2 regions of the Streptomyces sp. SYP-A7185 genome follow, and region 2 is predicted to be linked to the other one. Evidence: riboswitches for the same ligand, from Rfam matches in the RefSeq annotation. Region 2 holds a riboswitch; the other holds the start of a gene.

Region 1 (5,245 bases), 4.5 Mb from region 2:
CTCGGCGAGCCGCTCCTCCAGCTCACGGATGAGCGTCAGATAGCCCTGCGCCTGCTGGGCGGGGGCGAAGGGGTGCAGCTGGCCGAACTCGGGCCAGGTGACCGGCTCCATCTCCGTGGTCGCGTTGAGCTTCATGGTGCAGGAGCCCAGCGGGATCATGCCGCGGTCGAGCGCGTAGTCGCGGTCGGCCAGCTTGCGCAGGTAGCGCAGCATCGCGGTCTCGGAGCGGTACTGGTGGAAGACGGGGTGCGTGAGGTACTCGTCCTCGCGCAGCAGGTCCGCGGGAAGCGTGTCCGCGGTCCGCTCATCGAGCGCCTCGACGTCGGCCTCGACGCCGAACGCGCTCCAGACCGCCGCCAGCTGCTTGCGCGTGGTGGTCTCGTCGCAGGCCAGGGAGACGTGGTCGGCGTCGATCTGGTGGATGTTGACGCCGCCCTCGCGGGCCGCGGCGACGAACTCGTCGGCCCGGCCGGGCACCCGCACGGTCAGCGTGTCGAAGTACGCGCCGTGCACGACCTCGACCCCGCCCGCGGTGAGCCCGGCGGCGAGGACGGTGGCGTAGCGGTGGGTACGCCGGGCGATGGACCTGAGCCCCTCGGGACCGTGGTAGACCGCGTACATTCCGGCCATCACGGCGAGCAGCACCTGCGCGGTACAGATGTTGCTGGTGGCCTTCTCGCGGCGGATGTGCTGCTCACGGGTCTGCAGGGCGAGGCGGTAGGCCTTGTTGCCGTCCGCGTCCACGGAGACACCGACGAGCCGGCCCGGCAGGCTGCGCGCGAACTTCTCGCGCACCGCCATGTATCCGGCGTGCGGGCCGCCGAAGCCCATCGGGACGCCGAAGCGCTGCGTCGTGCCGACGGCGATGTCCGCGCCCAGCTCGCCGGGCGAGGTGAGCAGCGTCAGGGCCAGCAGGTCGGCGGCGACGGAGACGACGGCACCGAGCTCGTGCGCCTGGTCGATGACGGGCTTGATGTCGCGGACGGCACCGGACGCGCCGGGGTACTGGATCAGGACGCCGACGACACCGCGCTCGGCGACCTCGGCCGGGATGCCCTCGCTCAGATCGGCGACGACGACCTCGACACCGGTCGGCTCGGCGCGGGTCTGGATCACGGCGATGGTCTGCGGCAGGGCGTCGGCGTCGACGAGGAAGACGCCGTTCTTGACCTTGCCCATGCGCCGCGAGAGCGCCATGGCCTCGGCGGCGGCCGTGCCCTCGTCCAGCAGCGAGGCGCCGGACGTGGGCAGGCCGGTCAGCTCGGCGACGACGGTCTGGAAGTTGAGCAGCGCTTCGAGCCGCCCCTGGGAGATCTCGGGCTGGTACGGCGTGTACGCGGTGTACCAGGCCGGGTTCTCCATGACGTTCCGCAGGATCACGGGCGGCGTGAAGGTCCCGTAGTAACCGAGCCCGATCATGGAGTCGAGCACCTGGTTGCGGTCCGCGAGGGAACGCAGTTCGGCCAGGACCTCGGCCTCGGTGCGCGCTCCGGGGAGGTTCAGCGCCTCGGCGTTCTTGATCACATCCGGCACGGCGGCGGCGGTCAGCTCGTCGAGCGAGCCGTATCCCACCTGCGCGAGCATCTTGGCCCGTGCCTCGGCATCGGGACCGATGTGCCGCTGCTCGAAGGGAATGCCCTGTTCGAGCTCCGAGAGCGGGATACGAGGAGTGGCGGTCATTGCGGAGGCCTCCTGGTCGACGCGACCTGCGAGGGGCACCACGGCACGGGTACCCGGACGGCCTCCCCCTCTGTCATCTCAACCTGAGAGTTTCACCGGTCCGTGCCCCGTGAGAGGCGTCGCACCGGCTTTCACCGTCGGTGAGGAAGGGATTCGAACGTGCCCGCCCGACGCCCGCCCTACTTTCCAGAGTGACCTCGTCCGTGCGGTACAGGGGCCTGAGAGATTCCGGGGAGGAGTTGCTCCTTCGGCGCCTCCGGTGTCTCGACCGGAGAGCTCTCCCGCACGGGGTCAGCAGCCAAGCGCCAGCCTACCAGCGAGGTCCGGAGCCGATCCCTCGAGTGGCCGCCTGCCGCGAAGTGCTCTTTCGTAGTGATGACGAACGAACGAGGATGAATTACGCCCCACTTCGACACGCCTCGACCCGTTGGAGGGACCGTGCAGACCGACATCGATCCGCGGAACTTGATCGGCCGCAAGGCGTTCGACCGGAACGGGGCCAAGATCGGCACGATCGACGAGGTCTATCTCGACGACGCCACGGGTGCCCCGGAGTGGGCGGCCATACGCACGGGTCTGTTCAGCCGGGACGCGTTCGTCCCCCTGGAGCCGAGCGAGCTCAGGGCCGACGGCACCCTGCACATTCCCTTCGAACGCTCCTTGATCAAGGACGCCCCCGATTTCGGTGTGGGCCGCCACCTCTCCCCCGAACAGGAACTGCAGCTCTACCACCACTACGGCCTCGACATCACGCCTCCGCAGTCGATGACGCCGCCGGACAAGGACTTCGGCACCATCGCGGGCCAGGAGAGCTGACCTCGCCGCCACCACGGGCCAGGAGAGCTCCTGACGCCCGCCGCGGGCCGTCCCGGCGCTTCCGGCCGTCCCGGCGCTTCCCGGTACGTCACGGGGCCCGGCGCCGCCGTCACCCCGGCTCCAGCGGCTCGGGAGCCGCCACCAGGGGCAGAGGCTCGGCGGGCTCCAGGGCCGGATCGTCCGTACGGAACGTCCGCACCCGCCCCGGCGCCGACGACTCCGGGGTCTCGAAGCGCACGGTGACCCGCCCCAGGCCGCTGCCCTGCACCCACCCGTGCCCGTACTCGGCGTGCCGCACGTCGTGCCCGGCGGGCCACCGCCGCTCGGCCGGAACGACCGGCTCCGCCACCGTCTCTCCGACCGGCGGGGCCGCGGCCTCCCCCGGGCTCTCCTCGGCGGTCGCCTCCCCCTGCGTCTCCAGCGCCTCCAGCGCCTCCAGCGCCTCCAGCGCGTCCGCCTCGGCCTGTGCCTGCGCCTGGGCCTGCGCGAAGAGGTCCTCCTGCGTGTAGTCGGCCAGGCCCGTCACGCCCACGCCGAGCAGCCGCACGCCGCCGGTGGTGTCCACGGACTCCAGGAGCCGCGCCGCGGCCTCCCGCACCACCCCGGGGTCGTCCGTGGGCCCGCGCAGCGTCTCGGAGCGCGTCAGCGTGGAGAAGTCGAACCGCCGCACCTTCAACACGATCGTGCGCCCCGAGTGCCCCGCCGCCCGCAGCCGCTCCACACACCGGTCCGCGAGCCGCGCGACCTCGCCCCTGACCCGCACCCGGTCATGGATGTCCACGTCGTACGTGTCCTCGACGCTGACCGACTTCGATTCCCGCTCGGCCACCACGGGCCGCTCGTCGCGGGCGAGCGCCATCGCGTACAGCGCGCTGCCGTGCGACTTCCCCAGGAGCCGCACCAGCTCGTCCTCGCCGGCCTCCGCGATCTCCCCCACGGTCGTGATCCCGCCCCGCCGCAGGTGGTCCCCGGTGGCGGGCCCCACGCCCGGCAGGGTCCTGACCGGCATCGGCCCGAGCAGCTCCCGCTCGGTGCCCGGCACGATCAGCCGCAGCCCGTCCGGCTTGGCCTCCTCCGAGGCGATCTTCGCCAGCATCTTGGACGCGGCGAGACCCACCGATCCCGCGAGCCCCGTCACCGCCTTGATGTCCGCGCGCAGCCGCTCGCCCACCACGAGCGCGGACGCCTGGTCGTCGGCCACGCCGCCCGCCTCCAGATCCACGAAGGCCTCATCCAGGCTCAGCGGCTCCACCAGCGGCGAGAGCCCCCGCAGCAGCGCCATCACCTGGTCGCTGATCTCGCGGTAGAGCCCGAAGCGCGGCACCAGATAGGCGGCATTGGGCGCCAGGCGCCGCGCCTGCCCCATGGGCATCGCCGAGTGGACCCCGAACTTCCGCGCCTCGTACGACGCCGTGGCCACCACGCCCCGCGGTCCAAGGCCGCCCACGACCACGGCTTTCCCGCGCAGACTCGGCTTCGCGGCCTGCTCGGCGGACGCGTAGAAAGCATCCATGTCGAGATGCAGAATCGTGGGCGCGGTTCTCACACCTCTGATGCTGCCTTACGCCACTGACAACGCCCCGGGGACCGCACCGCGCCCGCCATGTCGCCGGCGCCTCACACGGCCCTGTTGCGCCGCCTGGCGAGCTCGTCGGCGGGGTTCTGCCGTACCAGCGTCTCCCCGGTGTCGATCCGCTCCCCGTGCAGCTGCGAGAGCGCCGCCCGCACGTCCCGCCACACGACGCCCACCGCGATCCCGAAGACTCCCTGACCGCCCTGGAGCAGGTCGTGGACCTCGTCGGGCGAGGTGCACTCGTAGACCGTGGCGCCGTCGCTCATGAGCGTCATCCGCTCCAGGTCCTGGAAACCGCGGTCCCGCAGATGCTGGACCGTGGTCCGGATGTTCTGGAGGGACACACCGGTGTCGAGGAAGCGCTTCACGATCTTCAGGACGACGACGTCCCGGAAGCTGTAGAGCCGCTGGGTCCCCGACCCGCCCGCCGATCGCACACTGGGCTCGACCAGACCCGTCCGGGCCCAGTAGTCGAGCTGCCGGTAGGTGATGCCGGCGGCCGCACACGCGGTCGGCCCCCGGTACCCGATCTGTTCTTGTTCGGTCGGCCCGGACGTGGCGTCCCCGCTCTCCTGAACGCTCCCCTGAACCGCCATCGGCCTCTTCGGAGAGTGACCGGCCGCGCTGCTCTGAAGCGGATACGGACCGCCCATCGCCGTACCGTCGCCGCTGCTTCTCACGCCGACCTCCGTCCTTGACCTGCCTCCACGACGGTAGGCAGTCACCAGGGGCTCGTCAACGATCGCCACACTCGGCACGCCGAGTGATAATCACCCTAAGAGTGGTTTGCCGTACCGCGCCTTCGGGAAGGGCTAGTCGAATGGTCCGCCGGGACCCTCGGGAAGCGACGGCCTACTGGCTGTTGGTGCCGAAGTCCTCGGGCGAGATCTGGTCGAGGAACTCGCGGAACTTCTCCACCTCGTCCTCCTGCTCGTCCGGAATGGCGATGCCCGCGTCGTCGAGGACACCGTCGCTGCCGTAGATCGGCGTTCCGGTGCGCAGCGCGAGCGCTATGGCGTCGGACGGCCGCGCGCTCACCTCGACCCCGCTGGCGAAGACCAGCTCCGCGTAGAAGACCCCTTCTCGGAGGTCCGTGATGCGCACTTCGGTGAGCTCCTGACCCACCGCCTCCAGCACGTCCTTGAACAGGTCGTGGGTCAGCGGCCGTGCGGGCGC
Region 2 (5,245 bases):
GTCCGCTGTCGGGTCCACGTCCGCAGGTGTGTCATGCAATGGTGCCGTCATCGTGGCAGGGACCCCTCTCAACCGGTGGTGACCGGCCCGCACTTGCCGCTGTAGCGACGTGATCAGTCCGTCGTACAAAGGGGCGAAGCGCCCCCTGCTGCGGGAGTCTTCATCGCGGTTGCGATCTGTTACCAGCCTTGACGGGGAAAGGATGCGCAACCGTGATGCTGATCGAGGTGTTCCGTTATCCGGACGCAGGTGAACGAGGGGCGAACACGGGGCAGTTGCGTCGCAATGGACCACGGAAGCCCATAGGGCCCCTCCGCCATCAGAACGGACATTGTGCCGGTCAGGGCAGGTATACGAGCCGCGGTGGCCGGTTCAGGGCCTTCCCGTAAGGGTCACGGGGCCGTTTCAGTACTGAGCGGGGTAGCCGTAGCCACCCGCGGGCGCCGGGGCGGGCTGGGCCTCGCGGTCGTAGAACGGACGGGCGTTGGCGCGCAGCCACATGGCCACCGGGTCGTAACCGTCGGACATCGCGACGGTCGACACGGGCAGCCCGTCGGGGACGGCGGCGATCGACTGCTGCATCATCGTGCGCACCCCGTCGACGGAGGCCGGCGAGGTGTCGTACACGTCGAGGCCGATGGCCAGATACGGGGCGCCGAGCGCCGGCTGGACCCAGGCGCGGCGCAGCGAGCGGACCGCGGGGGTGCGGTGGGCGTTCTGCGTGAGCAGGGCGTAGAACTGGGGGATCTCGATGGTCGGCTCGGTGAGCCTGAGCGGCCCCGCGGGCTGGAGGTCGAGGCCGGAGGCGATGCGCCGCAGGTCGAGCCAGGGGATGCCGACGCCGCCGCCGGGGGCGTGGGGGTTGAGCCAGAGGCCGTAGTGGTCGGGGTAGAGGGTGCGGGCGATGTCGACTCCGGCGACCACTTCGTACGAGCGGTTCCAGCCACTGGCGGACAGCTCCTGGGCCGAGGTCACGCACGGTGCGTAGCCAAGGCCCTCGACTTCCATGTTGCCGTACTGCGCGTCGGGGGATCCGGCCTGGCCGTGCCAGAGCAGCATCCACACCTGGTCGGCGGCGAGCGCCCGCAGGAGCGCCTCGTAGGCGTCATAGCGCCCGGGCGTCACCTGGCGCAGCATGTGCTCGACCTGCCCGGCCGCAGCCGTGCCCGACGCACTCACCCTTAACCGCCCCTTCGCGATGACCCGCTGACCCGGTGGACCCGGAAACCCGCTGACCCTGGTGGACCCGACACGGCGCGGGCCATCAGGGGACCCGGGCCGACCGGCGGGGCCGCGCCCCGCCCGGGCCATGAAACCAGCTTAAGCGGCGATCCTGACACCGACTTGACGTACGGCACCCTCACACACGTACCTGCACATGTCCTTACACATGGCCGTGCTCGTGTCCCGGGGTCCGGCCGAAGAACGGCCGGACCCGCTCGCGCATCCAGTCGCCGACCGGATCCTGGGCCACGTCGAGCAGGACCAGGTTCACCGGCCAGGGCACCGGGGCGTGGCCGAGGGCCCGGCCCACGGCCTCCATCGGCAGCTCGCGCGCGTTGCCCTCCCAGGAGGCCAGTTCGACGCCGACGAACAGCGAGGGCTCGTCGCCCTCGACGCTCGCCAGGCAGCGGCGGGCGCTCAGGACGACCCCGGTGGCCTCGAACTCACGGGCCGCGGCGGACAGGAAGTCCACCGGGTCGTGCTGCCAGTCCGGTTCGAAGAGGCGCACCCGGCCGCCGCTCGCCGGCCCGTCGAGCGGGGTGCGCCCGGCGCGGCAGAGCTCCGCGACGGCCTGCGGCGGCAGCGGGACCCCGATCGTGCCGTCCGGATTGACCGCTATGCCCAGCTGCGGCGGGAGGCCGCGCGCGAACTCCACGGCGGGTGCCACGGTGCAGCCCATCCGGCCGCCCGTGACGTGCCGGAACTGCTGCTCGGAGCTGAAGACGGGGACGTAGGCCTGGCCGTCGATCTCCAGCGTGGGCAGGTCCAGGGTGCCGCTGTCCGGCGCCCCGCCGTTCGGCAGCGGGACCCAGACGTGGCTGCGGCCGAGCACCTCGACGATGCGGGCCCCCACGGAGGCCTGCGGCGCTCCCGGCATGCCCAGGGAGGCCGCGAGCACCTCTTCGAGTTCGTTGCCCGGCCATCCTCCGTAGGGATGCGCGTGCGCCTGCGCCGGAATGTCCATCGTCTCTAACCCCTGCTCGGTCCCGCTCTGCCTGCCGCACGACCCTAACGTGGCCCCCGGTCGCCGAAGCCGATCCCCCGCAGCACCCCCGCCGCCGTCCGGTCGAGCAGTACGGCCGAGCCGCAGCCGCGCGGCAGGTCGCCCCGCTCGGCGGCGCCCACGAGCCGGCCGACCGTCCTGCGGTGGCGCGCGAAGGCGTACCGCGACACGCCGCGGCCGCGCGCGAGCTGCCCCTCCCTGGCGGTCTCCGGCTCCACGTCGAGCAGCAGCAGGTGCAGGGTCGTGCCGCGCCGCACGGCCTCGCGGGCCAGCCAGCGCCGTACCCAGGCCTGCGTGCCGCAGTCGTGCACCACGACGCCCTCGCCGGTGCGCAGGGCCCTGCGCAGACCGGCGTAGTGCGCGAGGCGCACCAGGGGGCGGTACACCGCGTACGGCAGCAGGTCCGGCATGCGCAGGGCCCATCGGTCGCGGGTGTCCTGCGAGTCGATGCGGGGGCCCGTGACGGCCCGGCGCATCAGCGTGGACTTCCCGCTGCCCGGCAGCCCGGAGACGACGATCAGGTCGCCCTCGCCGAACGTCAGCCGGTGCGGACTGTGGCCGCTCCGCTGCCGCAGGTCGCGGACGACGGCCGTGGCCAGGGAGCCGCAGCTCTCTTCGGCGGGGACGGCGGCCTGTTTGGGCAGGGCCACCCCCGTGTTGGTCGCGTAGACGCTCGTCCTGCGCACCGTGATCGGCCTCCCCATAGCGGTCACGTACCTGCTTCCCGCAGCTTCCCCGGCAAGTGTAAAGAGAAGGTAATGCGGCACAACAGCATTACTGGACTGGCACTGCCCTGTGACGAAGGCGCGTGCAATGATGTGCGCGCAAACTCCATACAGGCCGTTTGAATCCGCGCGGGAGAGTTCCCGGTGACCGTCGACGACGCACCGGGGCGCCGAAGGAGCAAGTCCCTCCCTTGAATCTCTCAGGCCCCGTACCGCGCGGGCGAGGCACATCTGAAAAGCGGGCCGCTCTCGCGGCTCCACCCAAGGTGCAAGTCACGACCTCCCGTACGACACGTACGGCCGGGTCGTGGTGAACCTCTCAGGTTCCGATGACAGATGGGGAGGATCGACCTCGCCCGTCATGCCCTGGGAGTTCCACATATGAGCACCGTCCCCCGTCTGACAGCCCTTGATGCCGTGCATCGGGCGCTCGGCGCCACCATGACCGACTTCGCCGGCTGGGACATGCCGCTGCGCTACGGCAGCGAGCGCGACGAGCACAACGCCGTGCGGACGAAGGCCGGTCTCTTCGACCTCTCCCACATGGGCGAGATCACGGTCACCGGACCGCAGGCCGTGGACCTCCTGAACCACGCGCTCGTCGGCAACATCGGCTCGGTCGGCGTCGGCCGCGCCCGCTACACCATGATCTGCGCCGAGGACGGCGGCATCCTGGACGACCTGATCGTCTACCGCCTCGGCGAGCCCGACGCCCCCGAGTACCTGGTCGTCGCGAACGCCTCGAACGCGCAGGTCGTGCTCGACGCGCTGACCGCCCGCGCCGAGGGCTTCGACGCCGAGGTCCGCGACGACCGCGACGCGTACGCGCTGCTCGCCGTCCAGGGCCCCGAGTCCCCCGGCATCCTGAAGTCGCTCACGGACGCGGACCTGGACGGCCTGAAGTACTACGCGGGTCTGCCCGGCACGGTCGCGGACGTGCCCGCGCTCATCGCCCGCACGGGCTACACCGGCGAGGACGGTTTCGAGCTCTTCGTCGCCCCCGGTGACGCGGAGAAGCTGTGGGGCGCGCTGATGGAGGCGGGCGAGCCCGTCGGCCTGGTGCCCGCCGGGCTCTCCTGCCGCGACACGCTGCGCCTGGAGGCGGGCATGCCGCTGTACGGGCACGAGCTGACCGCGGAGCTGACGCCCTTCGACGCGGGTCTGGGCCGGGTCGTCAAGTTCGAGAAGACCTCGCAGGCCGACACCTTCGTGGGGCGCGCGGCCCTCGCCGCGGCCGCCGAGCGGGCCGAGGCCGCTCCCCCGCGCAAGCTGGTCGGCCTGATCGCCGAGGGCCGCCGCGTCCCGCGCGCGGGCTTCCCCGTGGTCGCCGACGGCAAGGTCATCGGCGAGGTCACCTCCGGTGCCCCCTCCCCCACGCTGGGCAAGCCGATCGCCATCGCGTACGTCGACGCGGCGCACGCGGCCCCCGGCACCGAGGGCGTCGGCGTGGACATCCGCGGCACGCACGAGCCGTACGAGGTCGTGGCACTGCCGTTCTACAAGCGTCAGAAGTAACACTTCCGCTTCTGTAGTGACACTTCCGCCCCTGTGGTAACCCGGAAGTGACCCCACGCACATCTTTCCCGTTCCGCAGCACCCACCCGCGTACAGGAGAATTCAGGTCATGAGCAACCCCCAGCAGCTGCGTTACAGCAAGGAGCACGAGTGGCTTTCGGCCACCGAGGACGGTGTGGCCACCGTCGGCATCACCGAATTCGCGGCCAACGCGCTCGGTGACGTCGTCTACGCCCAGCTCCCCGAGGTCGGCGAGACCGTGACCGCGGGCGAGACCTGCGGCGAGCTCGAGTCGACGAAGTCCGTCAGCGACCTGTACTCCCCGGTGACCGGCGAGATCACCGAGACCAATCAGGACGTCGTGGACGACCCGTCGCTGGTGAATTCCGCCCCCTTCGAGGGCGGTTGGCTGTTCAAGGTACGGATCACGGACGAGCCGGACGATCTGCTCTCCGCGGCCCAGTACACCGAGCTCGCAGGCAACTAAAGACCCTTGGGGACCACCTGATGTCGCTTCTCAACACCCCTCTCCACGAGCTGGACCCGGACGTCGCCGCCGCCGTCGACGCCGAGCTCCACCGCCAGCAGTCCACCCTGGAAATGATCGCCTCGGAGAACTTCGCTCCGGTCGCCGTCATGGAGGCCCAGGGCACGGTCCTCACCAACAAGTACGCCGAGGGCTACCCCGGCCGCCGTTACTACGGCGGCTGCGAGCACGTCGACGTGACCGAGCAGATCGCGATCGACCGGATCAAGGACCTGTTCGGCGCCGAGTACG

What was found. Region 2 has a riboswitch for glycine ahead of gcvT (glycine cleavage system aminomethyltransferase GcvT). Riboswitches for the same ligand answer to the same signal wherever they lie in the genome.
Region 1: it holds a riboswitch for glycine, as region 2 does, so the genes downstream of both, gcvP (aminomethyl-transferring glycine dehydrogenase) here and gcvT (glycine cleavage system aminomethyltransferase GcvT) in region 2, are expected to answer to the same signal.

The regions. Positions count from the first base shown of each region.
Region 1 covers NZ_CP122310.1:1,990,166-1,995,410, forward strand. The annotation lists gene gcvP (aminomethyl-transferring glycine dehydrogenase) at 1-1,680, opposite strand, end outside; glycine riboswitch at 1,877-1,974, opposite strand; gene QBL25_RS08600 (PRC-barrel domain-containing protein) at 2,119-2,496, shown strand; gene QBL25_RS08605 (DNA polymerase IV) at 2,606-4,042, opposite strand; gene QBL25_RS08610 (MerR family transcriptional regulator) at 4,114-4,749, opposite strand; gene QBL25_RS08615 (bifunctional nuclease family protein) at 4,922-5,245, opposite strand, start outside.
Region 2 covers NZ_CP122310.1:6,446,091-6,451,335, reverse strand. The annotation lists gene QBL25_RS28450 (ABC transporter permease) at 1-51, opposite strand, end outside; gene QBL25_RS28445 (enhanced serine sensitivity protein SseB C-terminal domain-containing protein) at 406-1,179, opposite strand; gene QBL25_RS28440 (enhanced serine sensitivity protein SseB) at 1,385-2,188, opposite strand; gene QBL25_RS28435 (AAA family ATPase) at 2,233-2,919, opposite strand; glycine riboswitch at 3,073-3,177, shown strand; gene gcvT (glycine cleavage system aminomethyltransferase GcvT) at 3,334-4,467, shown strand; gene gcvH (glycine cleavage system protein GcvH) at 4,577-4,954, shown strand; gene glyA (serine hydroxymethyltransferase) at 4,975-5,245, shown strand, end outside.